Regions from separate parts of the Mesorhizobium sp. 113-1-2 genome, predicted to be linked through region 2. Evidence: riboswitches for the same ligand, from Rfam matches in the RefSeq annotation. Region 2 holds a riboswitch; each other region holds the start of a gene.
What was found. Region 2 has a riboswitch for cobalamin ahead of bluB (5,6-dimethylbenzimidazole synthase). Riboswitches for the same ligand answer to the same signal wherever they lie in the genome.
Positions count from the first base shown of each region.

Region 1: it holds a riboswitch for cobalamin, as region 2 does, so the genes downstream of both, metE (5-methyltetrahydropteroyltriglutamate--homocysteine S-methyltransferase) here and bluB (5,6-dimethylbenzimidazole synthase) in region 2, are expected to answer to the same signal.
Region 3: it holds a riboswitch for cobalamin, as region 2 does, so the genes downstream of both, JN279_RS01945 (aromatic ring-hydroxylating oxygenase subunit alpha) here and bluB (5,6-dimethylbenzimidazole synthase) in region 2, are expected to answer to the same signal.

Region 1 is NZ_AP023242.1:7,476,972-7,487,488, reverse strand. Features, by position in the region: gene metK (methionine adenosyltransferase) at 1-624, shown strand, start outside; gene JN279_RS35920 (adenosine kinase) at 725-1,717, shown strand; gene JN279_RS38780 (cold-shock protein) at 2,097-2,696, shown strand; gene JN279_RS35910 (MucR family transcriptional regulator) at 2,954-3,418, opposite strand; gene JN279_RS35905 (DUF982 domain-containing protein) at 3,664-3,966, shown strand; gene JN279_RS35900 (DUF982 domain-containing protein) at 4,244-4,492, shown strand; gene metE (5-methyltetrahydropteroyltriglutamate--homocysteine S-methyltransferase) at 5,203-7,533, opposite strand; cobalamin riboswitch at 7,650-7,849, opposite strand; gene JN279_RS35890 (SIR2 family protein) at 8,378-9,262, opposite strand; gene JN279_RS35885 (AAA domain-containing protein) at 9,566-10,517, shown strand, end outside.
Region 2 is NZ_AP023242.1:5,949,290-5,959,806, forward strand. Features, by position in the region: gene JN279_RS29030 (class I SAM-dependent RNA methyltransferase) at 1-737, opposite strand, end outside; gene JN279_RS29035 (TlyA family RNA methyltransferase) at 734-1,498, opposite strand; gene JN279_RS29040 (GFA family protein) at 1,669-2,070, shown strand; gene JN279_RS29045 (hypothetical protein) at 2,067-2,360, opposite strand; gene dxs (1-deoxy-D-xylulose-5-phosphate synthase) at 2,537-4,450, opposite strand; gene JN279_RS29055 (pirin family protein) at 4,635-5,555, opposite strand; gene JN279_RS29060 (DUF2277 domain-containing protein) at 5,596-5,862, opposite strand; gene JN279_RS29065 (exodeoxyribonuclease VII small subunit) at 5,961-6,212, opposite strand; gene JN279_RS29070 (histone deacetylase family protein) at 6,216-7,142, opposite strand; cobalamin riboswitch at 7,264-7,443, shown strand; partial or broken gene bluB (5,6-dimethylbenzimidazole synthase) at 7,537-8,121, shown strand; gene JN279_RS29080 (hypothetical protein) at 8,229-9,212, opposite strand; gene JN279_RS29085 (TetR/AcrR family transcriptional regulator) at 9,317-9,916, opposite strand; gene JN279_RS29090 (MFS transporter) at 10,037-10,517, shown strand, end outside.
Region 3 is NZ_AP023242.1:422,215-432,731, reverse strand. Features, by position in the region: gene JN279_RS01950 (hybrid-cluster NAD(P)-dependent oxidoreductase) at 1-631, opposite strand, end outside; gene JN279_RS01945 (aromatic ring-hydroxylating oxygenase subunit alpha) at 654-1,901, opposite strand; cobalamin riboswitch at 2,018-2,218, opposite strand; gene JN279_RS01940 (DUF680 domain-containing protein) at 2,714-2,911, shown strand; gene JN279_RS01935 (DUF680 domain-containing protein) at 2,985-3,197, shown strand; gene JN279_RS01930 (DUF680 domain-containing protein) at 3,266-3,505, shown strand; gene JN279_RS01925 (ABC transporter ATP-binding protein) at 3,609-4,721, opposite strand; gene bglA (beta-galactosidase BglA) at 4,751-6,415, opposite strand; gene JN279_RS01915 (carbohydrate ABC transporter permease) at 6,420-7,574, opposite strand; gene JN279_RS01910 (carbohydrate ABC transporter permease) at 7,576-8,589, opposite strand; gene JN279_RS01905 (ABC transporter substrate-binding protein) at 8,795-10,150, opposite strand; gene JN279_RS01900 (hypothetical protein) at 10,272-10,496, shown strand; gene JN279_RS01895 (substrate-binding domain-containing protein) at 10,513-10,517, shown strand, end outside.

The DNA.
Region 1 (10,517 bases), 1.5 Mb from region 2:
GAGACTATAGTCCTGTCAACGCAGCATGACGAGGCGGTCTCCCAAGATACAGTCCGCGAAGGCGTCATTGAGGAGATCATAAAACCGGTCCTGCCAACCCATCTGGATACTTCGGAGATCAGATTTCTGGTCAACCCAACAGGGCGGTTCGTGGTCGGTGGGCCTGCTGGCGATTGCGGGCTCACTGGACGTAAGATCATCGTCGATACCTACGGTGGAACGGGGCGTCACGGCGGCGGCGCCTTTTCGGGCAAGGACCCATCTAAGGTTGACCGCTCGGCCGCCTATGCGGCGCGGTATGTCGCAAAGAATATCGTTGCCAGCGGACTTGCGGAGGTCTGCGAGGTTCAGCTTGCCTACGCGATCGGCGTGGCCAGTCCGGTTTCTGTCATGGTCAATACCTTCGGAACCGCAAGGATTGACGAAAAAAGGATCGAGTGCCTTGTTCTTGAGCTGTTCGATCTCCGGCCGAAAGGCATCATCAAGATGCTTGATCTCTTACGCCCGATATACCGCCCGACGGCGACATACGGACACTTCGGCCGTGAAGAGCCTGAATTCACCTGGGAGAAGACGGACAGAGCCGATGACTTGCTGCGTGAAGCAGGACCGGCAGCTGCGTGAGGGCCGCTGGGTCAAGCGCATGCGGCAACCCATTTCAACTCGCTAGACCCGCGCCCGGGCGGCATAGCAGCAAGCCGGTGGGTAGTTGGCGGAGACATTGATGCCGGATTATGACGTGCTTTGCATCGGCAATGCCATTGTCGACATCATCGCCCAGTGCGACGAGGACTTCCTCGAGACCAACGGCATCATCAAGGGCGCGATGAACCTCATCGACACCCAGCGCGCCGAACTGCTCTACAGCCGCATGGGCCCGGCGATCGAGGCGTCCGGCGGCAGCGCCGGCAACACGGCGGCCGGTGTTGCCTCCTTCGGCGGCCGCGCCGCCTTCTTCGGCAAGGTCTCCAACGATGCGCTGGGCGAAATCTACGCCCATGACATTCATGCGCAGGGTGTCGCCTTCGACACAAAGCCACTCAAGGGCGAGCCGCCGACGGCGCGCTCGATGATCTTCGTCACCCCCGACGGCGAACGCTCGATGAACACCTATCTCGGCGCCTGCGTCGAACTCGGGCCGGAAGATGTCGAGGCCGACAAGGCGTCGGGTGCGGCGGTCACCTATTTCGAAGGCTATCTCTGGGACCCGCCGCGCGCCAAAGAGGCGATCCGGCAGACGGCGAAGCTGGCGCACGCAGCCGGCCGCGAGGTCTCGATGACCCTCTCGGATTCGTTCTGCGTCGACCGCTACCGCGACGAGTTCCTCGACCTGATGCGCTCGGGCACCGTCGACATCGGCTTCGCCAACAGCCACGAGATCAAGTCGCTCTACCAGACATCGTCGTTCGACGAGGCGCTGGCGCAGATCCGCAAGGATTGCCGGATCGCCGCCGTCACCCGCTCAGAAAAGGGCTCGGTCATCGTGCGCGGCAACGAGACCGTGGTCATCCAAGCGACGGCGATCCGGGAACTGGTCGACACGACCGGCGCCGGCGATCTCTACGCCGCCGGTTTCCTGCATGGCTATACGCAGGGCCGCGACCTCAAGACCTGCGGCGACCTTGGCTCACTGGCGGCCGGATTGGTGATCCAGCAGATCGGCCCCAGGCCACGGCAGAATTTGCGCCGCGAGGCTGAGCAGGCGGGGTTGATCTAGCCGGACGACTCAACGACAAGCTGCCCGTCTCCCTCCTGCAGGCTGTGCGGGTAAATTGCGCGTAAATCGAAATGTCGGATGCGCATCCGCGTGAGGCGGCAGCCCGGGGCGTGTCACGATCGAAACGGTTGATCGCGGTGCCGCCCTTCAGCGCGACCCTTTTGCCGTGCGATATGGGGAACGCGTTCGGATCAGCAGGTCGACCTGTCGCATATTGCTCATCCGCCATCGTCGACTTCGTGTGGCAACAGGTCGGCCGGGATCGTGATGCGATAGAGCGGGTGAAGCGGCCAACTGGTGAATTGACATCAATGCATCGCCCGATTGAGATTATCCTGCCGGGAGGCGCAATGAGGTGTTCAGCCGAGTCGAGACGATCATGGGAAAATATAAAGACCATCGTGAGCCACGCCGGCATCGTCATGACGATGACCCGGTTTCTTTTGCGGAACGGCCTTCCGAGCTAAGCTACTTTCAGCGTTCGTCCACTGTAACCGCGGATCCTGTCGACGCCGAAGTGGTGTGGTTCAACACCAGCAAGGGTTTTGGCTTTGTCAAATTGCCGGAGGGCATCGAGGCCTATCTGCACATCCGGGTGCTGGAGGCGGCCGGGAGCCGCGGTGTTTCCGAGGGAACGCGTCTCAAGGTCACAACGGAAGAAAGTCCAAGAGGTCATCAGGTCGCGCAAGTGCTGGAGGTAGGCGGTCAGACCGCGAAACCTCAGGTGCATACGCGTTGCGCTGGAGAGTCCACCGCCGGGACGAGCGCCCAGTTGGAGAGCGAGGCCACGGTCAAATGGTACAATCCCCAAAAGGGCTTCGGCTTCATTGCACCTGAAAACGGTGAGAAGGACATCTTCGTTCATGCCACCGCGCTGACCCGCTCAGGACTCAGCATGCTGATGGAGGGTCAGAAGGTGTTTGTCCAATGCGGGCAGGGCAAGAAAGGCCTGGAAGTTCGGAGCATTCGCCTCGCTTAGAGCCAAATGCGTTGGCCTACCGAAATCGCGCCTCAGACAAAGAAAAAGCCCGCTACCGGGAGGAGGTGGCAGCGGGCTCGATTTAGAATGAGACGCGGGAGGAGGTGCGCCTCATTCAGCGTCGGCACCACATCTGGGAGGAGTAGATGGCCGACACCATGATCATACCGATCGCCCCGGATATTGCAACGCACAAATTTTATCTCGCGAGTGCGAAATCATGCCTGATCCGCCTAGCCCATCCTGAAAAATTGCGGTCAGGCTGCGGCTTTCTTGCGGGCACGCTTGGCAGGTGCCGGCGCTCCCGGTTCCTTCGGCTTGCGGCCCAGACCCATGGTCTTGGCCAATGCCGAGCGCGCCGCAGCGTAGTTCGGCGCCACCATGGGATAGTCCGCCGGCAGCTCCCATTTTGCGCGATATTCGTCGGGCGTAAGGCCATAGTGGGTAGCCAGGTGACGCTTGAGCGACTTGAACTTCTTACCGTCCTCAAGGCTGACAATATAATCGGGTGTAACCGATTTTCTGATCGGTACGGCAGGCTTGAGAGCTTCCGATTTTTCTGGTGCGGCACCACCAGCAGTGCCTTTCAATGCGATGTGGATCTGGCCGATAAGCCCAGGCAGTTCACCGACGGGAACCGGATTGTTCGAAACATAGGCTGAGACGACATGGGCGGTGAGTTCGATGAGGTTGTCGGCTTTGCTCTCGGTTTCTTCGGTCATGAAAACGCTCCTGCGGAATTAGAGTAGCCGGGTAAGAATCATCTCGTAGCTTAATAGTGACGACCGCGTTTGATGGCAACCAAAGCCATTGCATGATGTGTTGGCGGATCGCTGCACGCCCGGTCGCCGTCGCGGATCTTCCTCTTGAACCGTCATCGCCCTGACAACACATTGTGTCAGGGTCGCCTCGCGTCGATGCGGCGCCTCTTCACACAAATTGGCTATTTGGAAGGTTGGAGGAACGAATGAACGCTGAGGCTTTCAGCAGCCCGCTTTTCGTGAGGCGCGCAACGCACATCATCCAAGAGATCGCCGGCCTTGCGGATGCAATCGATTTTCTCAATGAATGGCCGGAAGATCGCAGAGACATGATCCACGAAGCCGCCCTGAGGGCATGCTACGATGCGTACGATGGGCGCAAGCCGGTAAGCACGGCGCGCAATGCCTTTTTCGGCTTTGCGAAGCGGGTCGCCATCTTGGAAGATTCAACCTCCGCGATGCAGTGGATCGCCGCCTGCAGATCGGGCAGTGGAAAAGTGCAGGTGTAGACTTCGACGGCATGTTTGAGACTGGCGCGAGACGCGTCAAACAGTGCAGTATGTCCAGGTTTCACAGCTAGACCACGCGAGTGAGAAGCAGTTCCTCACCACCGACTACAAAACCGCAGATCGCACGCAACCTGACCATGGCCAGACGCAGCTCATGGCGATCGCTTGGTCGGCAATGGCCAGGTTCGGCGGCGCAGATGCAGCGGTGGCGTTCGGCTGAGTAAATAAATGCGACCCGGGGCTGTTTGCCGCATAGTGGCTGTGGAGGAGGGGAGAGATGACCGGCTTGATCAGATTTGAGAGGCCAGTCGTTGTTCAGGTTAGCCGCCGCAGCTCGGAGCGTATCGTGTTCGACGTCAACGACGCGGCCGCTATATTGCTGCGGGATCTGCATCATAAGACCGATAAGCGCAGAATTGCGATGGACACCTGTCTGCAGGTGTTACGCGGTAAGACCCATCCACCAGCCGCTCGACGAGCTTTCGTCGCAGCCGCGCTCGAAGCACGCATTCTACGCAGCGATTGAGATTTAGGGCGCCGCTCATGAATTTCGGCCATCTGCACATCGCTATTGAGCGCGCTCCGAATACCCCTGCCGGCATCGCCAGGTGCAAGCCAACCCCTCTCCTTCCGCGACGGCTTTCCTGGTCCGGCGCCTGATCTTCCACCATCGAAGCACAAGGGTCCGCCAGCCAGCTGCGGCCGCTCGGCTTCGCCGTCGCGGTGATCGTGATTGCAGCCAGAGGCAGACGGAGCCATCAAGCGGGAATTGGCCCGCTGCAGATGGCGGAGCCTCGATGCCGCCTCAACAGTCTCCACAAGTGCCGTTTGAACCTTCCCCAGCTTGGCCCTGTATCCGGTTCCCGGAACACGCTCCGCGGACCAGCGCGTGATCGCCGATGCTTCTCCCGATGGTCGGGACTGGGGTTTCGGCGACCAAGGGCGGGGAGACGATAGTGATTTCGATTATCCCAATACGGAATAATCCGAAACGGGCTGGCGGAGAGCCGTCTCGTTTCTGGCCGGCTCATTTGAGGCCCAAGCCTCCTCGATCGCCCGCCAACGGAGGCCTCTGGAACAGCTGACTTCAACGCGCCGTAACAAGGGCCGCGGCCAGGCCAAGCTTGCCGAGGCGTTTCGTCACCGGCAGCTCGATTGCCTTGGGTGCGCCGGATAGACTCCCCCTCGATGCCCGGTGTGGCGTTGCCGCTCACCGCCGGCGAGGGGCACCGAGCCCTACGCGGTCTGCGCTTTTTCCCGAATTGCGCGTGCTGCAGCCACCATGTTCACCAGGGCAGGGCGGACCTCCTCCCATCTGCGCGTTTTGAGACCGCAGTCGGGATTCACCCACAGTTGGCCATCCGACAATCGATCGCGCGCAAGCATGATGAGGTTGGAAATCTCGCCCACTTCCGGGACCCGCGGCGAGTGAATGTCATAGACACCAGGACCGATCTCGTTCGGATACTTGAAGGTTCGCAGCGTATCGAGCAGTTCCATCTGCGAGCGCGAGGTTTCAATGGAGATCACATCGGCATCCATTGCAGCAATCGCGTCCACGATGTCGCCGAACTCGGAGTAGCACATATGGGTGTGAATCTGGGTCGCATCGCCAACCGCCGTTGAAGCCAGCCGGAAGCATTCGACGGCCCAGTCGAGATAGGTTTCCCAGTCGGCCTCACGAAGCGGCAAGCCCTCGCGCAGTGCGGCTTCGTCGATCTGGATCATCTTGGCGCCGGCCTTTTCGAGGTCGCTCACTTCATCGCGAATGGCGAGCGCGACCTGGCGGCAGACGGCTGAGCGGGCAAGGTCGTCTCGGACGAAGGACCAGTTGAGGATCGTCACCGGGCCGGTAAGCATGCCCTTCACCGGCTTTAGCGTCAGCGACTGGGCGTATCGCCACCAGTGTAGTGTCATCGGATTTTGTCGCGACACATCGCCAATGATGATCGGGGGTCGCACAAAGCGCGAGCCATAGCTCTGCACCCACCCATGCTGCGTGAAGGCAAAGCCGCGGAGCTGCTCGGCGAAATACTGCACCATATCGTTGCGCTCGAATTCGCCGTGGACCAGCACGTCGAGTCCGATCTCTTCTTGCCAGCGAACGGCGGCTTCTATCTCTTTCTTCAGGAACGCCTCATAGTCGACGTAACTCAGCTCGCCTTTGGCATGGGCTGCCCGCGCCTTGCGAACCTCGGCTGTTTGCGGGAAGGAGCCAATCGTCGTGGTGGGGAAGGATGGCAAGCCAAACGTGTCGGCCTGAAGCTTGGAGCGCACGTCGAATGCGCTCTTCCGGCGCGTCATGGCGACCTTGATGCTGGCGACCCGACCTTCGACGAGCGGATCATGCACCTTAGCGGATGTCGCGCGAGCGGCGGCAGCCTCAGCCGACGCCTCTAGTTCGGCGGCGACCGCGTCCCGGCCTTCAGCCAGGGCACGGGCGAGCACGACCAGCTCGTCGGTTTTTTGCGCCGCGAAGGCGAGCCACGATTTCACGTCCGCATCGAGTGTCGTCTCCATGTCCAGGTCGATCGGCACATGCAGCATCGAGCAGGACGGGGCGATCTCCACGCGGTCCAACGGCCAGTCGGCGACGATCGGCTTGATGCGGTCAAGTATGGCAGGCAGGTTCGCGCGCCAGACGTTGCGGCCGTCGATCAGCCCGAGCGAGAGCACAAGTTCCTTCTGCGCGAGCCGGCCGACGGTCTCCAACTGCTCTGGAGCGCGCACGAGATCGACGTGCAGTCCCGCCACGGGCAGAGAAATTGCGGTCTCGAGATTGTCTCCCAGCGATCCGAAATAGGTAGCGACCATGATCTTCAACTCGGGTGCTGCTTTCGCCAGCCGGCAGTAGGCGAATTGGAGCGCATCCCGTTCGTTGGGAATCAGATCCAGCACGAGCGCCGGCTCATCGATCTGTACCCAATCGGCTCCCGCGAGCTTCAGCCTCCGCAGGAGCTCCTCGTAGACGGGCAGCAGCCGTGGCAGGAGCGCGATAGGGTTGAAACCTTCCTCAGGTGACTTCGCCAACTTGAGAAAGGTAACCGGTCCAAGCAGGACCGGGCGCGTGTGGATGCCGAGCGCCTTGGCCTCGAGGAAATGATCGACCGGTTTCGCCGACGAGAGGGCAAAGCTCTGATCGTCGGTAAGTTCCGGCACAATGTAGTGATAGTTGGTGTCGAACCATTTGGTCATTTCCATCGCGGCAAGGCCATGCCCGTTGGCCGCATGCTCGTCACCGGCATGTCCGCAATCAGCGGCCTGATCTTGGTTGCCGCGCGCCATGGCGAAATAGGTATCGAGTGGGACCTCGCCGTCAGTCCAGGTGTATCGTGCCGGCACGGCGCCGACCATGGCGACGGTGTCGAGCACATGGTCATAAAGCGAGAAATCGTTGGACGGGATTTTCGACACGCCGCGATCGTGCTGCTCCCTCCAGCTGGCGGCGCGTAGCGCCTTCGCCGTCGCGAGCAGGTCGGCAGCGGGAGATTTTCCGGACCAGTAGCTTTCAAGCGCGAATTTGAGTTCCCGCCGTCGACCGATACGCGGCACGCCGAGCGTTGCCACTGGAATTTGTTGAGAGACAGTCATGCCATACCCCGATGGTTGGGGCGTGGGGACAAGGAACGCGCGAGTAGGCGGCACGAAGCCAGGCTACCGCGGCCACCGAGACACCCCGCCCGTGGACGTTGTTCGTCGTGGCAGGTCTCCTGGCTCGCGGGTCAAAGCCTCTGCCCGTCTTCCCGAGGCCGTTCGCCTCAGTGACACCAATGGGCTTGGCTCGCCGCTAACAGTTGCGGGGGCAGCGCCGGCATCGCACCGGCTTCCCTCTTAGCTCCGCTACGGCAGTGCCGCGCGGAGAACCACGACATGCGCACAATCACAGCAGCTTCGCTCCTTGTCAATACATATAACGAGATGTTTATGTGATGATGCGAATAATGCCCTTGCGCTGATCGGTCTCTTTCGCCCAAAGCCGCTTACGATGCCGCCTCTTATCAGTGCAGGCTCGGAGAGGTCTTTGTCCCATCGGCACGAAAAGAGCGTGTCGCAACAGGCGTTGTCGCATGCGGCCGACGTTGCCAATGCCGCTGATGTGCGAGCCTTCCAACTATCTCAACGAGAAAAGGAAAAGCTCCGGCCTCACCGAGGCCACCAAGAACGAAGCGCCGTGGATCGGCGCTGATCCGCAAGACTTTGCAACCGTCAGATATGCAGCGGGCGGTTCTTACGCGAGGCCGCGAACGCGGCTTTGGGAACCCAATCGCGGGCGAGGATTGGTTGGAGCGGGTTCGTGCCGATAGTGAATTTCCTACCCTTCGCCCACATTATTGAGCATGTGCCCGAGCGAGCACACAAGGCCGCATCAAGAGAAAGCCCGGTCAACTGTAGGGCTTCTTCATTCTTGATTTCATTGGATACGCCCGGCCGCCCTGAGTTTCTTGATTCGACTATTTTTCAGCTCAGGAGGCAAAAAGTTAACGCGATTGTCCAGTTTAGTCATGAATTGCTCGAAATCCATATTGATCTGATTTATAAACAGTCGATTCGAGTACATCTTCCGAACCTGATGATCATCTCTTGGAAAGACAGTGTACCAAGGGATGCCTCGGTTTTTCTGCCTGATTGAGTATAATTCAGCACCAATGTCCATATCACTGAAAGAATATCCAATGAGTAGGACGCAGCTGTTCTCAAATCCGCCCATGGCTTTTGATATCATCTTTCGATACGATGATATCATTTCAAAATAATCGAATTGAGTTATAACCAAGCCACCTTTACCGACCGGCTCGTGGGCGTAGGTTAAACTTCCGTGCGGCTTGTAGAGCGGCATGCGACCGCTCAAAGCTTGCCTATCATCATAAATTATGTCCGGGGGGAGAGAGCTACTCGATTTGTAGCCAAGCTCAACTAGCTCATCGTAGTTGGTCGTGAATATCGACCGCGCTCCCAGATTGGCCAGTGCAACATGCTGCCACAATGGCAGGAAGCAGGTAAAATGTTCGACCAAGAACTCAGACATCGGCGTTCGGCCGGTCTTGGTTTCGATTATCGCGGCGGCATGCTCTAGGCTCATGAGCTTTAGGCTCTCCGGGTCAAACGCAGTCGAGCCGTCATGCTTGAAACGCTGCCATAGCGTGTTTCGCAGAGCATATGCGTTGGGAAGATCCTCGCCCAATTTGTTCTTGGCGCCTATCGAAGCTCCTGCGCCTAGAAAAATTGTCAACCGTCCGCGAAACAAATCCCAATTGGACACGAAGTCTTCGAAGTTGTCGTCGATTTTGCCCGGCACGCGTTAGAACCTTATGTGGGGAAGTGATTTTGTGTACTAGACGCGGAGTGCGACTCATAGTCTTAAAGCAACATGGTCACAAAAATATTAGGCGGACGTTACGTCCTCAAAAGGAAGCTGCTGCCGGGTAGTGTCGAGCGGGGCGAGCCTGAGTTATGGCAAGCACAGGACGCCGGTGACGTGTACTATGTCAAATTGTGGCCTCGTCGCAGCGGCGACGAAATGGACATCCGGGCCTTGTGGAATCGAGAGGTTAGAGGCCTCAGGCGGCTTCAAAGCTATCCTGGAGCCAGCCAGAGGTTCATGACCCTCCAAGATCTCGGCATCACTGACGATTATTTTTTTATCGCGCTGGAAGGCGGGCGACGCGGAATCCTATCGGAATTGCTTGAGCGAAGGCAGAACGTCCACTGGCTGCTTAACTTGACAGTGGCATCGAGGAGACGACCGCTGTGGGAGGGGCTTTTACGCATATCCGAAGCCTTACGCCTTTTACATGACGGCGGCACGATCCACCGGACGCTTTCCTCGGCTTCAATTTTCGTTGGCCCTGACGGCAGCAACGACTTTCGATTGAGTGGTTTCGAATGGTCGCTGCGAATTGCAGGTAACGACGGTGCTTCAGCAAATCCGGCCAAGCAACGCGTCGCGAGGCCACCGGAACTTGAGCGCGGTCCTGGTGAGTTCTCGACAGCCACCGATTGGTTCGACTTCGGACTACTAGCTGCGGAGATGTTTGGTGCGCCGGTCAGAACTGTAAGAAAACTCAGTGCGCTAAAAAAAGCGATTACCGATCTCCCAACTCTGCGAGAGCGAGAAAAGACGCTTCTCCTGTCGTTACTTGAGGAAGAAGCAGATCGCCGTTTGGTGGATGGTGAGTCCGTGGAGCGGGCCATCCGCGATATTGTTGTCGGCCTAGAAGCTGTTGCATCCGCGTCCAGCAATCCAATTGTTGTTGCGGTGCGCTTAGGGCCCCTTACGGACCTGTCTCGCGCCATAGAGCGTATCGCGGGAGACCAGGCCCGCGCCGACGCCGTCGAGAATCAAAGAAAATGGATCGAAAATGACTTACGGGGTGACATCCGCGTGATCGCTCGGAGCTACCCGAGGCGTCGATTTATCCTGAAAGGCTCGAAGCTTGAGTATCGAGTATCTCAGTGGGATTTGCCTCAGGGGGGCGCAACTTGGGATGTAGGATATTGCGATTCAGTTGAAGAATATCCGAAGTCTTTCCAAGGGGACGACATTCTTAACA
Region 2 (10,517 bases):
TCGGTCGCCTGCAGGAAGGCGCCAGGCGGCACGGCGACGGCAACACTGCCGAACATTACCACGGGCTTCCTTGGCTCGATGATGATCTCGTCATCGATGGACAGTCTGGCAAAGCCTTGCGACAGGACAAAATTGGAAGCGATGCGGCGCTGGTGTTCGCCGAGCTTGCCGGACTCATGCACCGCGACGTCGAGGCCGGAACCGGTCACGGTGACAGCCATCCGGAACGATTTGGTGGTGGCGCATATCAAATCGGCAAGCGCCCGCAACCGGTCGAGCGCGGCGACAATTTCGGGCAGCGAGATCGGGCATTCGGATATGGAAATGATTTCCGGCGACAGATGGCGGTTGAAGCCGAGCAGCATGCCGGCATCGCTGCGCCGGGCGGCAAGCACGACACGGCGGCGCGTGTGCGGCGCGCAGGCGACCAGCGCGTCGATCTCGCAATCGAAGCCCTTCAGGGCGTGCACCACCTTGTCGCGTTTCCACTGGCGATAGGCCTCGGCCTCGAAATGCTGGAGAGCACAGCCGCCGCATTCGGTGAAATGGCGGCAGGCGGGTCCGATGCGCAGCGGCGAGGCTTCCAGCACGGCCATCAGCGCGGCGCGATCCCTTTCGCGCGCGGCGGTGACAACCTCGCCAGGAAGCGTGAAGGGAATGAACAGATCGCCGCTTTCGGTTTCGGCTATGCCGTCGCCCTGGGCGCCAAGCTTTTTGATGGTGAAGCGCGCGCTCATCGATCCTTGATCCCACCGAGCAGGAATTCGCGATTGCCGTCGCCGCCTTCGATCGGCGACAGATGCAGGCCGAGCGAGCGCCAGCCGGGAACGGCATCCAGCCAATCCTGCAGCATGCCGGCGACACGGGCGGCATCGAAGGGGTCTTTCAGCAGGCCGCCCTTGCCGATCGCCTCGCGGCCCGCCTCGAATTGCGGTTTGACCAGAAAGACTGCGGCGGCGCCAGGCTCGGCAATCGCGAGCGCGGGCGGCAGCGCCAGTTTGAGTGAAATGAAGCTGACGTCGGAGACAATGAAACCCGGAACACGGCCGGCAAGATCATCGATGGTGAGATCGCGGGCATTGAGCCCCTCGATGACCGTCACGCGCGGGTCCTTGCTGACATCGGGATGCATCTGGCCATGACCGACATCGATCGCGGTGACATGGACAGCGCCGCGTTCCAGAAGCACTTGGGTAAAGCCGCCGGTCGAGGCGCCGATGTCGAGCGCTTCGCGACCGGCCGGATCGAGGCTGAAGTGGTCGAGCCCGCCGATGAGCTTCAGCGCCGCGCGCGAGACATAGCCCTGCGCCGGATCGTCAATGGCAACAAGGCATTGCGGCGAAACGTTCTGACCGGGCTTGCGGGCAAGGACGCCGTCAACCGTCACCGTGCCGCGTTCGACCGCGTCGCGGGCACGCGAGCGGCTGGCAAACAGGCCGCGCTGGACGAGCAAGTCGTCGAGCCGCTGGCGGGTGCTGGCTGGCAGAGGCGAGTTCATCGGCCTTCATGGCGAAAGCCGGCAGCGAAGGCAAGGAGATTGGGCGCAACAAGGAAAGAAGCGGCGAACGCATCGAGCCGCGCCACCGCTTGCGTGCATCGTATCGGGTCCGGCAGAATGGCAATCGAGGAGACGAGCCCCTCTATCGTCAAAACCCTCGGGGAGAACGAATGCTGACGGGAACCTGCCACTGTGGCGCAACCCACTGGACCCTGGAAGGCGATCCCGGGCCGGTGACGGCTTGCAACTGCACGCTTTGCCGGCGCTATGGCACGCTCTGGGCCTATGACTATGCCGATGAACGCATCCGCGTTTCCGGACCGATGGGCAGCTATACGCGCGCCGGAAAGGACACGCCGTCGCTCGAAATCCTGTTCTGCCCGACCTGCGCTTGCGTTCTGGCGTGGCGCGGCTTGCATACCGGCGCCTCCGGTCGAACACGCATTGCGGTCAATGTGCGGCTGGCGCCGCCCGAGGCCGTCGCCGATCTGCCGATCGACCATTTCGACGGCCTCGACACATATGACGACCTGCCCCGCGACGGGCGTTGCGTGCGCGATATGTGGTTCTAGAAGATGGTGCGCGACACCTGGCGCTCGACGGCTGGAGACAAACCGTCGTCTCGCTCCCCAGAAGCTTGCTCACGTGGATGCTCAGCCGCAACCGGAGACGCAGGCGCAGGGTCCGGCACGATCACGAGCTGCGGCACCTGCTTGTAGGAAAAGCCGCCCCTGATATTGCCCATCTTGCCGGCGACGATGCCCAGCGCCGCTTTTTCGAGATTGCGGTCATAGCGCGTCTCGGCGGCGGCCGGCGCGATTATGATGGCCGATAGGGCCACGCCGCACAGAAGCGTCTTCATTCCAATCGTCTCCCTGCCTGACAACCGATCTAGCAGGGCGCCGTTGAAAAACGGCCAAGGGACACGGTAAGCAAAACGCCAAACGGCAGTGTTAACAATGCGTTACGAAATCAAGCCGGCAAACTAATTCAAGCGCTTGAGGTCTTGAGTCAGGCGCGCTGGGGCGGGATTTTAATTCAGGCGCGCTGGGCGCGGGCCGTATGCCCAAGCGCCGTGAATACGGTGCGCACAATGCCAGCGGCATCGAGGCCGGCATCGGCATACATTTTTTCCGGCTTGGCGTGATCGGCGAACACATCGGGCAGCACCAGCGGGCGCACCTTCAGGCCGCTTTCCAGCAATCCTTCATGGGCAAGGAACTGCAGCACATGGCTGGCGAAGCCGCCGATGGCGCCCTCCTCCACCGTCACCAGAACCTCGTGCGAGCGGGCCAGCCGCCGGATCAGATCCTCGTCGAGCGGCTTGGCGAAGCGGGCATCGGCAACGGTGGTCGAAAGCCCGGCTGCGCCAAGCTCCTCGGCAGCGATCAGGCAATCCTGCAAGCGCGTGCCGAAGGACAGCAACGCCACCTTGGTGCCTTCCCTGACGATGCGGCCCTTGCCGAGTTCGAGAACCGAGCCACGCTCCGGCATGTCGACGCCGACGCCATTGCCGCGCGGATAGCGGAAGGCGATCGGGCCGCCATCATAGGCTGCCGCGGTGCGCACCATGTGGCGCAGCTCCGCCTCGTCGGCGGCCGCCATCACGACAAAGCCCGGCAGGCTTGCCAGGAAGGTGGTGTCGAACGCGCCGCAATGGGTGGCACCGTCGGCGCCGACGAAGCCGGCGCGATCGATGGGAAAGCGCACCGGCAGTTTCTGGATCGCGACGTCGTGGACGACCTGGTCGTAGGCGCGCTGCAGGAAGGTCGAATAAATCGCCGCGAACGGCTTATAGCCTTCCGTCGCGAGACCGGCGGCGAAGGTCACCGCATGTTGCTCGGCGATGCCGACATCGAAGGTCCTTGACGGGAACACTTCGCCGAACAGGTCCAGCCCCGTGCCGCTCGGCATGGCGGCGGTGACGGCGACAATACGGTCGTCCTCACGAGCCTCCTGGATCAGGCTTTCGGCGAAAACCTTGGTGTAGGCCGGTGCGTTGGCGGGCGCCTTGGCCTGCGCTCCGGTGATGACGTCGAATTTGTTGACACCGTGATACTTGTCGGCGGCGGCTTCCGCCGGCGCGTAGCCCTTGCCCTTCTGGGTGACGACATGGATCAGCACCGGGCCTTCGCCATTGTCGCGGACGTTTTTCAGAACCGGGATCAGATGCTCGAGATTGTGACCGTCGATCGGGCCGATGTGATAGAAGCCGAGCTCCTCGAACAGCGTGCCGCCGGTGACATAACCGCGTGCATGCTCGACCGCCCTTGTGATCGCACGATCGGCGCGCTTGCCGAGGTAGGAGGTCAGCTTCTTGCCGAAGTCACGCAGGCCGGCATAGGCCTTGCCCGAGGCGAGCCGCGCCAGATAGGCGCTCATCGCGCCCGTCGGCGGCGCGATCGACATGTCGTTGTCGTTGAGGATGACGATGAGCCGGGCATCGAGCGCGCCGGCATTGTTCATGGCCTCATAAGCCATGCCCGCCGACATGGCGCCGTCGCCGATGACGGCGATGACATTGTTGCGGCCGCCGGAGAGGTCGCGGGCGGCGGCCATGCCGAGGCCGGCCGATATCGATGTCGAGGAGTGGGCGGCGCCGAAGGGATCGTACTCGCTCTCGGCACGGCGGGTGAAGCCGGACAGGCCGCCTTCCTGGCGCAGCGTGCGGATGCGGTCTCGCCGCCCGGTCAGGATCTTGTGCGGATAGGCCTGATGGCCGACATCCCAGATCAGCCGGTCCTCCGGCGTGTTGAAGACGTAATGCAGCGCCACCGTCAGTTCGACCACGCCGAGGCCGGCGCCGAGATGACCGCCGGTGCGCGACACCGCGTCGACCAATTCGAGGCGAAGCTCGGATGCCAGTTGCGGCAGCTCGCTCTCGTCAAGCGCGCGCAAATCCGCCGGAATGCGAACCTTGTCGAGAAGCGGCGTATGTGGCGTTGCGTTCACGGGTGCTCAGGCTTTCTATTCAACGGCGAGATAGGCCGCCGGCCTGCGAAAGTAAATGCGTGTCAGTGACGCGGGCCTGCTCCCAAAAGGACAGCGTGTCGAAACAGTCTATGCCCGCGCTTTCAAGTCCTTGTTTTCATGCATATCGTGGCCCCGAAACCGGGCCGCTTTTGGGCGATATTCCTTAGTTTTCCGGCAGCGGGATGAACTCTTCCTCATCTCCAGGAACGATATCGAAGCGGCCCGTCTTCCATTCCTGCTTGGCCTGTTCGATGCGCTCCTTGGACGAGGAAACGAAATTCCACCAGATGTAGCGCTGCGAGCCGAGCGAGGCGCCGCCGAACAGCATGAAATGCGCACCGGTCTGCGACGATACGACGATCTCGTCGCCGGGCCGGAACACCAGCAGCCGTTCGGCCGGAAAGACGTCGCCCGAAATCGCGACCTCGCCTTCCAGCGTGTAGATGGCGCGCTCTTCGGCATCCGCCGGGATTTTCACGCTGGCGCCGGGCGCCAGTCTGAGGTCGGCGTAGAGCGTCTCGGTGTCGGCCCGCACCGGGGAGCGCAACCCTTGAAAATCGCCTATGACGATGCGGCCGCGGACGCCTTCGGCATCGATCTCGGGAAGCCGCAAGCCAGCGGTGTTCTCGAACACCGGCGCCACCTCCTCCTTGCCGTCGGGCAGCGCCAGCCATGTCTGCAGGCCGGAGATCGACATCGGCGCACCACGCAATTCTTCGGGTGTGCGCTCGGAATGCACGATGCCGCGGCCGGCGGTCATCAGATTCACGTCGCCGGGCTGGATGACCATTTCGGTGCCGAGAGAGTCGCGATGACGGATCTTGCCGTCGAACAGATAGGTCACTGTCGACAGGCCGATATGCGGATGCGGACGAACATCCATCGCCTGGCCGCCGCGCAGGATCGCCGGGCCCATGCGGTCGAAGAAGATGAACGGCCCAACCAGCCGCCGCTTGGCGGTCGGCAGAGCGCGACGGACCTCGAAACCGCCAATGTCCTTGGCGTTTGGGATGACCATCAACTCGATCTGGTCGCTGGCGAAGGCGTCGCCGGCTTCAGGGTCTTTTCCCGGAAAGAAGCTCATGGACTCTCCTTTTCAGCGGTCATGGACCGCTTTGGCAGCATCAGGCAAAGCGGATCGCCGCCTTTGCCCGCAGTTTGGCCGCCACCTCTTCGCGATTGCGCGGATGCTGATGGGTTTCCAGCGAATCGAGTAGTTCACGCGCCGATGCCGCGATGGCCTCGACCGCATGGTCGAACGCATGCTGGTTCTGTTTCGACGGCCGTGTCGTTCCGCTCAGCTTGCGGACAAATTGAAGGGCTGCGTCGCGCACTTCGTCATTGGTTGCCGGCGGATCAAAATTGAACAGGGTCTTGATGTTTCTGCACATCGCTTCCGTATCTCCTCTTGTCCAGGGCGCCATCTCAACGGCGACGAACTCTATCCTCAATCACGATGATGTCCAAAACTCGGTTGACGGCTTGCGCCTCATTCCGCGTCGAGCGGCTCGGTTCCGACCGGCTTGCCGTCGCGCGACAGCCGGATCTTTTCGACCTTGTCCTCGGCCGCCTTCAGCAGCCGGTCGCAATGCGCCTTCAGCGCCTCGCCACGCTCATAGATGCGGATCGACTGGTCGAGCGGCACGTCGCCACGCTCCAGATCATCGACGATCTTCTCCAGCGCGTCGAGTGCCTGTTCGAAGCTCATCGCCTTGACGTCTTCGTTGGTCTCAGCAGCCATCACTCATCCTTTCATCAGTCGCCCGACATGGGCGGCGACCGAAAATGCCAGTCCTTGCAGATCGTAGCCGCCCTCGAGCAGGCTGACGAGCCGGTTGCCGCTGTGGCGGGCAGCGCGCTGCATCAGCTGGCCAGTCGCCCAGTCGAAATCGTCCTCGGTCAGGTTGATCTCGGCCAGCGGGTCGCGGTGATGCGCGTCGAAGCCGGCCGAAATGATGATCAGATCGGGCGCGAAATTGTCGAGCGCCGGCAGCACCCGCGACAGGAAGGCATCGCGAAACACCTCGCCGCCGGTCTGTGGCGCCAAGGGCGCGTTGACGATGTTGCCGGCGCCAGTCTCGCTCTTCGCGCCGGTGCCGGGATAAAGCGGCATCTGATGCGTCGAGCAATAGAGCACCGAGGGATCGTCCCAGAAGATATCCTGCGTGCCGTTGCCGTGATGCACGTCCCAGTCGACGACAGCGACGCGCTCGGCGCCATGCTTCTTCTGCGCATAGCGCGCCGCAATCGCCGCCGTGTTGAAGAAACAGAAGCCCATCGCGGTGGTCTTCTCGGCATGATGGCCGGGCGGCCTTGCGGCGACGAAGACATTGTCGGCACGGCCGGCAAAGACGTCGTCGACAGCGGCGTTGGCGGCGCCGATCGCGGTGATCACCGCTTGCCAGCTCTTCGGGCTGGCGGTGGTGTCGGCATCGATGCGGGCAAGGCCCTCCTCGGGAATGGCGGCACGCACGCGGGCGACGAAATCGGCGGGATGGGCGTACAGGATGGTCGCTTCATCGCCCTCCGGCGCCTTGACGCGATCGAGCCCAGCGAAGGCCTCGTCATCCAGCACCCGTTCTATGGCGCGTAAACGGTCCGGCCGCTCGGGATGGCCGGGCGGCGTGATGTGTTCGAGGAAGATCGGATGGGTATAGAGACGAGTGGCCATGCTCCCTATCTAGTGCCCCGGCAACGCGATGGCCATGCGTTGCCGCTTGATGACTGGGGAAAATCACGCATGCGTCCATTGGCGTCGCTGCGGGGATTGGCGCCGCCGAGGCTTCGGCGTAAGGTCGCAGCCACTGCCTGGTGCCCGCCGCAAGCGGGAGAATCGGGAACACGGTTGAACTCCGTGGCGTGCCCAACGCTGTGAGGGGGACCGCGCCGGTAAATGCCACTGTCGATGACGGGAAGGCACCGGACGCGGGTTGATCCCAAGCCAGAAGACCGGCCTGGCAGGCATCGTCATCCGCATGGTCAGGCGGCTGGCATCAATAGCAATCGCAAGGGGACAAGCGATGCCGGAACACATGACCGCTCCTATGGGCGACGGATTTGACCAGATGGCGCGTGACGCGGTCTACCGTGCCATGTTCACGCGGCGCGACGTGCGCAGCCATTTCCTGCCCGACGCGCTCGACGACGGGGTGCTGGCGCGGCTTCTGCTTGCCGCCCATTACGCGCCATCGGTCGGCTTCATGCAGCCCTGGAACTTCATCGTCATTCGCGACGCCAAACGGCGGGAAAAGGTGCGCGACCTGTTCCTGGCTGCGCGCGAACAGGAATTGCCTGAAATCGAGGCGGAACGTCAGGCGCTCTACCGCAAGCTCAAGCTCGAAGGCATCTGCGAAAGCGCCCTCAACATCTGCATCACCTGCGACCGCCAGCGCTCGCAGGGTTCGCCTCTGGGCCGCTGGCACAATCCGGAAATGGATCTCTACAGCACGGTCTGCGCGGTGCAGAATTTCTGGCTGGCGGCGCGCGCCGAAGGCGTAGGCGTCGGCTGGGTCAGCATCATCGAGCCGCAAGCGTTGAAGAGCCTGCTATCCATTCCCGAGCACGTGACGCCGATCGCTTATCTCTGCGTCGGCCGGGTTTCCGAGTTCGCGCCCAAACCGGACCTCGAAACGCATGGCTGGGGCCGGCGGCTGCCGCTGCCCGAATTGATCATGAGCGAGACTTTCTGCGGGCAAGGCGAGGCACCACTCAAGTCAGCTGTGGTGCACCTCAACGCAGTCGCCTGCGCGCCCGCCGATCAGCGGGTTGCGCCTGCGGTGCCCCAGCGCGAGCCGCCAAAGGAGGCCAGCGCCTTGTCCCTCAGCTCCCTGAACTTCGACGACGCCTCGGCCAGCCGGGCATCCCAGGCCGGATCGGGCACCTGGCCGGCTATGGTCTTGAAATAGACCTGCATCAGGCAAGCAATGGCAAATGGCTCGATGAAGGCGGCCTTGAAGGCCCAGGCGAAGACGATTGCCAGCACGAAAGCCCAGCCGGCGAGTTGCCCCGGCATGATGAACAGAATGGCGGCGGCCGGGGCCAGCATCAGCAGGAAAATGACGAAGGACACGCCCCACATGATGACCGCTAGCCAGACGGCGTTCTTGACCATGGTCTTGCCGTTCTGGGCGTAGAGCACGACGCCTTGCCGCGCCGTCTCGAAGGGCGAGGACGAATTGATGCGGATGTTGTAGCCGAGGATGATCTCGTCGACATAGGTGAGCGACAGGCGGATCACCGTGTTGATGAAGGAGACCAGGCCGCTCAGGCCCGGGATCGGCAAGAAGGCGGCGATGCCGCCGAGCAGGCCGGTGATGGCGCGGATGGCGCCCTTGACCAGCTGGTCGACGACAAAAAGGATGTTGGCCTCGGCGAAACGCTCGGTCACGACCTGCCTGGCATAGGCGATCTGGTTCTGGCCGTCGGGGACATCCCGGCCATCGATCAGATGGACCATGACGGCGATATGGCCGGCCTTGACGACGTAGAGGATGTATTCGCGGATCCAGTAGACGGCGATCGAGACGACGCCAAAACCGACCACGCCACCCCACAGGGCAAAGGACATTGGCCCGTCGGGATCGGTGGAGATATGGCCGACGCCATAACCGACTGAAGCACCCGTGCCGGTCGCCATGATGTAGGCCAGCGTGATGCCGAAATAGACGATCATGCGAAAGACAATGAAGGGCCAGGTCCGCATCATGATGGACACCGACCTGCCGATCTCGAAATCCCACATGCTCCGAATCTCCCCTCAGAGATGGGCGAGAAGGATGCGCTCTGCCTGAAGATTGTCAATCGGGGGCGGTGGCCAGCGAGGCGCCCAACGGGGATTTGGGTCTGTTATGAGCCTGGTTTTCTGAGCAGGCCTTCGAGCAGTTGCTTGAACGCCGCCACCACCATCTTCGACGTCGCTTCGGGGTCGTTCGAATTGGCGATCCGCTGCGCTGCCTGGCTGCTCGCCCCGTTGATCAGCCGTGCCGCGGTCTCGGGGTCGACGCCCGGGACGACCACCCCTTCCCCCTGCAGCGCGGTCAGATGATCGGTCATTGAACCGACGCAGGCGCTGGCATTCGGCCAAAGTGCTGGATCGCCCAGCACGGCCGGACCGTCCCGGAACATGATGCGCTGGATTTCCGGCTCCAGCGCCATTTCGATATAAGTTGTGCATTCGTCGACGAAATGCTGCCAGCGGGTCGGCGCTCTCGAGGCGACCTCATTCACCCGGGCAGCCATCTCCGCGTCGATTTCGGCGATAACCGCCTGCAGCAGCCCCTTCTTGTCGCCGAAGTGATGATAGAGCGCGCCGCGCGTCAACCCGGCCGATGCGGTGAAATCATCCATCGAGGCTTCCGCATAGCCTGTCGTGCCGAAAGCCTGGCGGGCCGCGGCGATCAGCTTGGCGCGCGTCTCGGCGATCATTTCCTTGCGGGGTCTGTGCATTTCCGTCTGGCCCTATCCACATACGCCTCGTATGCCAATTGACATACGCCACGTATGATCTATCTATTTCTCATACGCTTCGTATGTAATTGTCAGATCGCCCTTTGTCGAGGAACTGCCATGCAAAACCCCTATTCGGAAATCTTCCGCGCCCCTGGAGCCAAGGGCTTTGCAGCGGCCGGCTTCATGGCACGCCTGCCGATCGCCATGGCACCGATCGGCATTGTGGCGATGCTGTCGCAAACGCGCGGCGAATACTGGCTGGCGGGTGCGGTCTCGGCGACATTCGCGCTGGCCAACGCCTTCCTGGCGCCGCAAATATCAAGGCTGGTCGACCGCCTCGGCCAGACGCGGATCGTCGTGCCCACGACAATCATCTCCGTGCTCGCCTTCATCACGCTGGTTGCGGCCGCCAATCAGGACTGGCCGGTTTGGACGCTGTTCGTGTCGGCGCTGCTGGCCGCGGCCATGCCCAGCATGCCCGCCATGGTGCGCGCGCGCTGGACCGAGCTTTTCCGGGGCCGCCCCGAGATGAACACCGCCTTCGCCTTCGAATCGGCGGCGGACGAGCTGGTCTATATCGCCGGCGCATCGCTGTCGG
Region 3 (10,517 bases), 2.4 Mb from region 2:
ACCGGATGGCGTCGATGCGGCCCATATGGCCGTACCAGCCCTCGCGGCTCGACCGCTCCTCGATCATGAAGCCGAGCGACAGGCCCGGCATATGGCCGCCGAGCAGTTCGAGCTCCTTGCGGAAGATGATCTCTTCGGCGCGCCGCGCGCAGTTGACGAAGCCGACATCAGTCCATGGCGCGCAATCGTTCAGCCAGCGCAGCATCGACATCATCGGCGTCACGCCGGAACCGGCGGAGATGAACAGATATTTGGCCGCCGGGTGGCTGTGCAGCGAAAAATCGCCGGCCGGCCCGTAGGCCTTGACGTGGGAACCTGGCTTCAGATTATCGAACATCCAACGCGTACCGATACTGCCGGCCTGCGCCTTCACCGTCACGGCGATCGAGAACGGCCGCGACGGCGAGGACGACAGCGTATAGGTGCGCATCAGCGGCCCATCCGATGTCGGCAGTTCCAACGTCACGAACTGGCCTGGCTTGTAGCGGAACCAGGTCTGGTTATCGGAGCGAAAGGTGAAGGTCTTGACGTCAGGCGCCTCGTCGCTGACGCCGATCACTTCCAGCACCTGCAGCCTGTCGTTCCAGGGCGCCATCTGGTCGAGATGGCGATAGAGCCCAAGATCCGTCATCGCATTCATCCCTCAACCTCTCTCAAGCAACGCTGCGCAGGGCCGGCCGGCCATCGTCGGCAAGGCGCGGGCCGATGAAACGGGCGTACCAGTCGACGAACTGGATCACGCCGCCCTCGTGCAGCTCCGAATAAGGACCGGGTTCATAGGCAGGCGACAGGATGCCGAAGGCGTTTTCCTCGACGATGCGGCGGTCCTGGTCGTTGGTCTCGGTCCAGACATGGGTGAGTTCGGCAAGATCGTAATCGATGCCCTCGACCGCATCCTTGTGCACCAGCCATTTGGTCGTCACCGCCGTTTCCGTGGCGCTGATCGGCAGCACGCGGAAGGTGACGGCATGGTCGATGAGGATATGGTTCCAGGTCGTCGGGTAGTGATAGTGCATCAACGTGCCGATACGGTCGGCGGAGACCGTGTCGGAGAGGTTCTTCTTCACCGCCCGCTTGCCGTTCATCGTGTAGCTGACCGCGTCGCGCAGCAGCGGCGCCCTTGTGGCGCGGTATTGCCCGGCCGGGTCGATGCGGAACTTGCTCGGCAGGCCGGCCGCCTCACATTTGGCCCAGTGCGCCAGCATCTCCGGATCGCTGTCGGCGCCTTGCACGCCGGTCACAGTCGGTGCTTCCGGGAAGGTCTTGCACAGTTCCGGGTGATTACCGGCGCAATGGTAGCACTCGCGGTTGTTTTCCCAGACGAGCTTCCAGTTGCCCTTCTCGACGATCGTGCTCTCGAAGGCGATCTTTGCTTCGCCGAGCCGGTGCGGCTTGAGATAGGGTTCGATCATCGCCCGCATCGGCGCGAAGTCGGCGGGTACCTTGGCCAGGCAGATGAAGATATAGCCGGCCACGCTTTCGCAGGCGACCGGCTTCAGGCTGAACTGGCTCTTGTCGAAACCGTCGGCCATCTGGCGGGCAAACAGCAGCCTTCCGTCCAGCTCATAGGTCCACTGGTGATAGGGGCAGACCAGCTTGGCGGCCGTGCCCTTGTCGGTGTTGCAGACACGGCTGCCGCGATGGCGGCAGGAATTGTGGAAGGCGTTGATCTTGCCCTGCTGATCGCGCACCAGCACGACCGGATAGTCGCCGATCTGCACGGTGATGAAACTGCCGGGCTTCGGCAGTTCGCAATCATGGCCGACGAACAGCCAGTCGCGATACCAGATCAGCTCCATGTCGAGCTTGAAGAAATCGGGATCCGTGTAGAAGGGCTGCTCCAGCGAGAAGCCCTCTCTGCGGCTGTTCAAGAGCCTCAGCATATCGTTGCGCGCATCCATGTCCTGTCCTCTTCTATTTAAGGACTGACTATGGTGGTGATTGAGGAAGGATCGGACGCAGGCCGGCGAAAGCCGGGCATGCGCCATCCGCCTCTTGACCGCCCACCGCGATCAGTCGAGTCTAGATATCTCGGGCTGGTTTCCGGGCTCTGGAGTGTCCTTGCGGACGGTCGCGACACCTTCCCAGGCTCTCGCCCAGTGGTCTCCCGTTGCGACTTGAACTCCACCACCGTTGCGGGGGCAGCGCCGGACTTTGACCGGCTTCCCAATTCTCCGCCTCGTCGTCACGAAGCGGCACCTGAGATGCCATGATCTAATCACGACAGCGTTTGCGACATCGGCATGAAAGCGACATCGCATCCATGTGGCGCGACACGCATGCGCAATGATCGGGTCAAGCACAGCGGTCACGAAAAATCGTTTTCGTTGACGGCAGTGCCCGCCGTCAGAATCGGTCCGGAATGGGCGCCTAAAAGGTTAACGGTTTCGAAAAGTGACTATTAGCAGATTCTAAAATCGAACCGAACGGTTCGTTTCTGTTGACGGTGCGTGCAGGACGGTGTGAACGCTGAGGCTTCGATACAGTTGGTGATCGCAGCGCTGGTTTCACCTAACATGCTGATATCAAAGAGTGAAATATCTGACGTAGAAGGCCATGGTACAATTTCAAGTGGTGGATTCTTGGTCCACGGCAAACAACTTCGTGATTGGAAACGGCTAGCTGGCTTTCCCACATCGGGCCTGTCCGAACGACGCGATTTTAATCCCAAGACACGCCGCTAGACGGACAGAAAAATACTGGAGTACCAAAAATGAAAAAGATTGTTCTCACTGCCGTCGCCCTTCTGGCCATTTCCGGCAGCGCCTTCGCTGGTAGCGACCACTATGGTTCGAATGCCGCTGCAGCAACGGCTGTCGACAGCCAGCACACCGCTTCGACCAAGAAGTCGGAGCCGGCTGCTCAGGCGCCGGTCCAGGGTGCTGACCGCAACCTCTTCGGCAACAACTAACAGCCGATCCCGGCCAATGGCGGGTTTTTCGCCTCGCCGCTCTGGCCGACCTCAAGAAATTCAGGAGACTCGAATGAAGAAGATCATCATTGCTGCCGCCGCCGTTCTGGCCATTTCCGGCAGCGCTTTCGCCGGCAGCGACAACTATGGCTCCAATGGCGCCAACCAGCCTGCTGCTGCTTCGAACGACAGCTCGTACACCGCTTCGATCAAGAAGTCGGCTCCGGCCACTCAGGCGCCTGCGCAGCAGGGCGCTGACCGCAACCTTTTCGGCAACAACCAATAGCCGGTTCGCAGCGGGACGGTGGGCGTGCCCACTGTCCCGGCGAAATCCAGAAATTCAGGAGACTTGAAATGAAGAAAATCATCCTTGCCACCGCCGCCGTTCTGGCCATCTCCGGCAGTGCTTTCGCCGGCAGCGACAATTATGGCTCCAATGCCGCCAACCAGCCTGCCGCGACTTCAGTTGACAACTCGCGTACGGCTTCGATCCGCGACAGCGGTTCGCCCGTCTACAAGTTGCTCAATTCGTCGGGCGACGCGCAGAAGTCGGCGCCTCAGGGCAGCGACCGGAACCTCTTCGGCAACCACTAAGAGCTGAAGCTAATCTTCCAAAAAAGAGCGGCGGGCTTGGCCCGCCGCTCTTTTTGTGTCGCCTCGACCCGGCAGGACTCTCGACCCAGCAAGACTGGCGGCCTCAGGCCGCTTTTGCTTCCGGCTTCTGCAGCGCGAAGGAATGTCCGTCCGCATCGAAGATATGCAGGTCCTCGGCATTGGCACTCAGCCGCAGCGTCGAACCGCGCTTGACCTCGACATTGCCAGGCAGCTTGGTCACCAGCGGCAGGTCAGCGCGGCCGATGTCGACATAGACAAGCTGGACCTCGCCGAGTTGCTCGACATAGTCGACCGTTCCCTCGAACAGATAGTCCACGCCGGTGGCGACCATGAGGTCTTCCGGCCGCACGCCGAAGCTGACCGCCGCACCCTTCGCCGAGGCGGGCGTCGTGATCGGCACCGTCGCCTTGCGCCCACCGACATGGCTGACGACGGTCGGGTTTCCGGTCTTGTCGATGGTCGCTGGCAGGATGTTCATGGCCGGCGAGCCGATGAACTGGGCAACGAACAGATTGCCGGGCTTCTTGTAGAGGTCCATCGGCGTGCCGACCTGTTCGATATGGCCGTCCTTAAGCACCACGATGCGGTCGGCCAGAGTCATTGCCTCGACCTGGTCGTGGGTGACGTAGATCATGGTCGTGGCGGGCATCGATTCCTTCAGCTTCGCGATCTCGATGCGGGTGGCGACGCGCAGGGCGGCGTCGAGGTTCGACAGCGGCTCGTCGAACAGGAACACTTTCGGATTGCGCACAATGGCGCGGCCGATGGCGACGCGCTGGCGCTGCCCGCCCGACATCGCCTTGGGCAGCCGGTCGAGATATTTGGTCAACTGCAGGATTTCCGCCGCCTGGCGCACGCGGCGGTCGATCTCGGCCTTGTTCTCCTTGCCGATCTTCATCGAGAACGCCATGTTGTCGTAGACGGTCATGTGCGGATAGAGCGCATAGGACTGAAACACCATGGCGATGCCGCGCTTGGACGGCGGCACATCGTTTACGACCTCACCAGCGATCTTGAGTTCGCCGGAGGTGATTTCCTCAAGCCCGGCGATCGACCGCAGCAAGGTCGACTTTCCGCAGCCCGACGGGCCGACGAAGACGATGAACTCACCCGATTTGATATCGAGGTCGATGCCGTGGAGAATGTGCAGGTTGCCGTAGGATTTCTTCACTTGTCTCAGATTGACATCGGCCATTGGTTTCCTCCCAGTGATGTCTCAAAAATTCAGTCGATCCGTCCGAACCAGGCGCCGTAACCGCCGAGCTCGATCGGACCGGGGCTCGCCTGCCCGGAAAACCCGTGTCCTGGCAAAGGTTGCAGTGATCGGTTGCCAAGGTCAACCTTGGCCGGCTTGGCGCCGAGGTTGAAGACGCAGACGACCTGCTCATTGCCGGCGCGGCGGGTGAAGGCGACAGTGTCGCCCTCGCTTTCGATGAAGGTGATGTCGCCCTTGGCCAGTGCCGGATGGGCGCGGCGGAAGGTCAGGAAGCGCCTGTAGTGCTCGAGCAGCGAAGCCTGATCGCCCTGCTGGACATTGACCGCCTGCGCCAGATGCTTGGCCGGCACCGGAAGCCAGGGCTTTGCCTGGGAGAAGCCGCCATTCTTGGCGTCGCCATCCCAGACCATCGGTGTGCGGCAGCCGTCACGGCCTTTGAATTCCGGCCAGAAACGGATGCCATAGGGATCCTGCAGATCCTCGAAACGCAGTTCGGCTTCGCCGAGCCCGAGCTCTTCACCCTGGTAGAGGCAGACCGAGCCGCGCAGCGACATCAGCAAGGCTGAGATAACCTTGAGATAGGCGATGGGATCCGCTTCGCCGGCGGCCCAGCGCGAGGCCGGGCGCATCACGTCATGGTTGGAAAAAGCCCAGCACGACCAGCCGTCGCTGGCGACCTTGCCGAACGCTTCGAGCACCGATCGGACCTTGTCCGCGCTGATCTTTTCCGGCGCCAGGAAGTCGAAGGAATAGCACATGTGCACGCGCTTGCCGCCGGCGGTATAGGCTGCCACTACTTCGAGCCCGCGCTGCGAATCGCCAACCTCGCCGACCGCTGCGGTCGCCGGATATTCGTCGAGCAGCGCGCGGAAGCGTTCGAGGAAGCCGAGGTTTTCCGGGCGGCTCTTGTCGTAGATATGGTCCTGGTAATTGTAGGGATTGACCGCCGGCGCGGTCTGGTCGTTGCGCTCTTCCGGCGGCAGCGGCGGGTTGTTTTCCAGGCCCTGGCTGTGGAAGTAGAAATTGATCGTGTCGAGGCGGAAGCCGTCGACGCCGCGCTCCAGCCAGAAGCGGGTGACCTCGAGCAGCGCGTCCTGGACTTCGCGGTTGTGGAAGTTGAGGTCGGGCTGCTCGGCCAGGAAATTGTGCAGATAATATTGCTGGCGGCTGGTGTCCCACTGCCAGGCCGAGCCGCCGAAGATCGACAGCCAGTTGTTGGGCGGCGCGCCGTCGGGCCTGGCGTCCGCCCAGACATACCAGTCTGCCTTAAGATTGCCGCGGCTCGACCGGCTTTCCTTGAACCACGGATGGCTGTCGGCCGTATGCGACAGCACCTCGTCGATCATCACCTTGAGGCCGAGCCGGTGCGCCTCCGCCGTCAGCGCGTCGAAATCGGCCAGCGTGCCGAACATCGGATCGACGTCGCAATAGTCCGAGACGTCGTAGCCGAAATCCTTCATCGGCGATTTGAAGAAGGGGGAGATCCAGATCGCATCCGCACCGAGCGCGGCGATGTAGGGGAGCCGTTGAATGATGCCCTTGAGATCGCCGATGCCGTCGCCGTTCGAATCCTGGTAGCTGCGCGGATAGATCTGGTAGATCACCGCGCCCCGCCACCAGTCGCGATCGATGGCGAGGTCAGGGTTCGAACTGGCTTTCAAAGCGGATTGCATGGTCTCAGCCTCCTTTCACCGAGCCGGCAAGCAGCCCGCGGACGAAATAGCGCTGCAGCGAGAAGAAGACGATCAGCGGCACGATGATGGTGATGAAGGCCGATGTCGTCAGGATCTCCCAGTTGCCGCCGCGAGAGCCGAGCAGCGCGTTGAGCTTGGCCGTCAACACGATCTGGTCGGGTGCCGTACCAAGGAAAACCATCGCCACCAACAGATCGTTCCATACCCACAGGAATTGGAAGATGGCGAAGGAGGCCAGCACCGGGAAGGACAGCGGCAGCACGATCTTGACGAAGATCTCGAAGTCGCTGGCGCCGTCGATGCGGGCCGATTCCATGATCTCGCGCGGCAGGCCGGCAATATAGCTCCTCAGCAGATAGATGGCGAAAGGCAGGCCGAAGCCGGTATGCGCCAGCCATATGCCGAGATAGGTCTTCGACGGGACGCCGAAGAACGCACCGACATTGTTGTAGAGCTTGAGCAGCGGGATCAGCGACATCTGCAGCGGCACGACCAGGAGGCCGATGATGACCGCAATCAGCAGCGCCCGGCCGGGAAAGCGCATCCAGGCCAGTGCGTAGGCGGCAAAGGCGGCGATCAGGATCGGGATGACAGTCGCCGGTATGGTGACGGTCAGCGAATTCATGAACGAGCGGCCGATGCCTTCCGAAAACAGCACGGTATCGTAGTTCTCGGTGGTGAATTTCGGCGGCGCCGACGAGGCATAGTAGAGGCGCTGGCCGCGGTCGCCTTCGAACGCCTTCGGCGAGGCCATGACGAAACTGCCATCGGCATTGACCTGCAGGGTCACGCCGTCACCGAGGTCTGCCGATGTGCCGGCCGGATATTGTGTGGGGGCCGCTGCTTTGACGCCGAAGGCGCTGATATTGCGCTTGGCGCCGTCGCCGAAGATGTTGCCCTCGAGGACGAACTTGCCGTCCTTCTGGGTCTGCGCCGAGGCGGACGGCAGGCGCCCGGCCTCGGTCTGGCTGGAGCTGGAGAACGAGTTCCACCAGCCCGAGGCGACGATCTGGTCCTTGTCACGCAGCGACGAGACCAGGATGCCGAGTGTCGGAATGGTCCAGATGGCAACGAAGACCAGCACCGCTATGTGGACGCCGAAACGGCTGGCGAAGGAATTTCCGGTCGCGACGGCCATCTCAGTGTCCTCCCGTCTCTTTGTTCGCCTGGCGGATGTTCCAGACCATGATCGGGATGACCGCGATCATGATGATGATGGCGATTGTTGCGCCGCGGCCGAAATCGCCGCCACCGCGGAACATCCAGTCGAACATCAGATTGGCCAGCACCTGGCTGTTCCACTGGCCGTTGGTCATGGTCAGCACGATGTCGAACACTTTCAGCACCAGAATGGTGATCGTGGTCCACACCACCGCGATGGTGCCCCAGATCTGCGGCACCATGATCTTCCAGAAGATCTGGAACGGATTGGCGCCGTCGATGACGGCGGCCTCCAGTGTCTCCTCCGGAATACCGCGCAGCGCCGAGGACAGGATGACCATGGCAAAGCCGGTCTGGATCCAGATCAGGATGATCATCAGGAAGAAATTGTTCCAGAACGGCAGCGATATCCACACCTGCGGCTGGCCGCCGAAGTGCTGGATGATGGCGTTGAGCAGGCCGATCTGCACCTGGCCCTCGCCGCGATATTCGTAGATGAACTTCCAGATCACGCTGGCGCCGACGAACGAGATGGCCAGCGGCAGGAAGATCAGGCTCTTGGCAATCGTGCCCCACCAGATCTTGTCGGTGAGCACGGCGATGATCAGGCCGAGGAAGGTACAGGCGGCCGGCACCACTGCCAGCCAGAGCAGATTGTTCAGAATCGAGCGTCGGAGATCTGGATCACGTAAAGCCCACTCGTAATTGGCGAGCCCAACGAAACTGGTGCCGCCGCGGTCGAGGAAAGAGAGCCACAATGTCGCGATCACGGGGTAGATCAGGTAGATGGTGAGAATGATCAGCGCCGGACCGACGAACAGCCATGGCCGCACCAGGCCCTGCCGACGCAGATTGTTGATGGCAGCCGTGCCGGAGACCCCGCGTGAAGGGAAGGTCAGGTCGAGCAGTTTGTTGGCGCCCCAAAAATAGGCGACACAGCCGCCGACGCCGATGATGATGACGAATATGGCCGAGAAAATCTGAGCCGCCATGGGTCCCTCTCCCTGCGCATGATCAGCCAGGCTTGGAACGGCCTTGGCGATGTGGCGATGCGCCGATTCAGTTAATCGGAACGAGCGAACGCAAATCGGTCCGGCGTGCAGCGCCGGGCGGATCCGGGCCGACACGGCCCGGATCCAGTCTGTGGATCAGGAAGTTTCCAACCGCAGCCGAAGCGGCTGCTTACTTGCCAGCTGGCTACTTGATGGCGTCCCAGCTCTTCTGGATGTCGGTGGCCACATCCTGGGCGGATTTGCCGCCGACCAGATCGATCATGCCGGTCCAGAATGAGCCGGCGCCGACCTTGCCGGGCATCAGGTCCGAACCGTCGAAGCGGACCGTCGTCGCTCCGACCAGGATCTCGCCCTGCTTCTTCAGCGCATCGCTGCCATAGGCGTCCTTGTTGGCACCCTTGAAGGGCGTGACAAAGCTCTTCTGCGCCATCCACAATTCATGGGCGAGCGGCATCTCGAGGAACTTGATGAATTCGCGCGAAGCCTTGGAATCCTTGGTGATCATCACCAGCGTTCCGGCGACTTCCAGCGGCGTGCCAAGTTCCGGCTTGGAGGCGTAGGGCGGGTAGGGGAAGAAGTCCGCATCCTGGCCGAGCTTTACGCCCTCCGGAAAGAAGGAGGGGATGAACGATGCCTGATGGTGCATGTAGCACTTCGGCGGCACGGTAAAGAGGCCCTTCGGGCTGTCGCGGAAGTCGGTCGCGGCCACCGCCTTGGCGCCGCCATCCACCATCTTGTCGTCGGTGGCGATCTTGCCGAAGATGTCGATGGCGTTGACCACTGCCGGATCGGTGAACGGAATCTCGTTCTTTGTCCACTTGTCGTAAACTTCGGGCGGCTGCGTCCTGAGCATGATGTCCTCGACCCAGTCGGTCGCCGGCCAGCCGGTCGCGCCGCCGGAGCCAAGCCCGATGCACCATGGCTTGCCGCCATCGGCGATGATCTTCTTTTCGAGCTCGGCCAGTTCCTCCTGGGTCTTCGGCACCTTGTAGCCGGCTTCCTGGAAATTGTCAGGCGAGTACCAGACCAGACCTTTCACGTCGATCTTGTAGGGAAAGGCATAGAAAGCCGACTTGCCGTCCTTGCCCGTATAGGTGCCGAGTTTGGCCCAGGAGTCGCCGGCGGCGTAGTTCTCCTTGATCCAGGCGGCGACGTCGTCGCCCAGCGGGGTCAGCACGCCTTTGGAAGCGAGGTCCTGGATCAGGCCCGGCTGCGGCAGGACGGCGATGTTCGGCGGGCTGCCGGCCTGGGTGTCGATGACAATCTGCTGCTCGTAATTTTCGGATGAGGAGTATTTCACCTCCGCCCCGGTCGCCTCGGAGAAATAATCGAGCACCGAACGGACAAGCGTCTCATCCTCGCCGCGCCACGGCCCGAAGATGGTCAGCGTCTCGCCCTTGAGATCGACTTTCTTGAGGTCTTCAAAATTCGCCCAGTGAAACTTCGGATCCTCGCCCGGCTTGAACTTCAGTTCAGCATGCGCGGGGGCGCCAAGGGCGAGCGCACCAAACGCAACACCCAGCAAAAGCATTTTCTTCATCGGTATTCCTCCCAGTGGGTCACATACACCGGACGGAACCTCCATTCCGCCCGCCGACGCCGCAGGACTGTGACTCAGTCGCAAGGGAACCGCAACCTTTCGAAGAGTCTTCCAAAGCGCTTTGGCTTTTTCGATCACGCCATTGAATCATCCGGAAGTCAAGAGGCTCGGTAAACTAATCGATTTAATTTTGCGAATTTGTGAGCTGAAAAGTGCAGCGCAGCATGCTTTTTGGCAGCGCAACAGCAATTTTCTGTTTCAAACCGGCCTCAACCCCGACTATGGTCGTCCCGATGCCGTCGCGCCCTTGCGGCACTTGGGTCGATTCAACTTAAAAGCGCTTTGAGGGAATGGAGGCCGTTGTGAA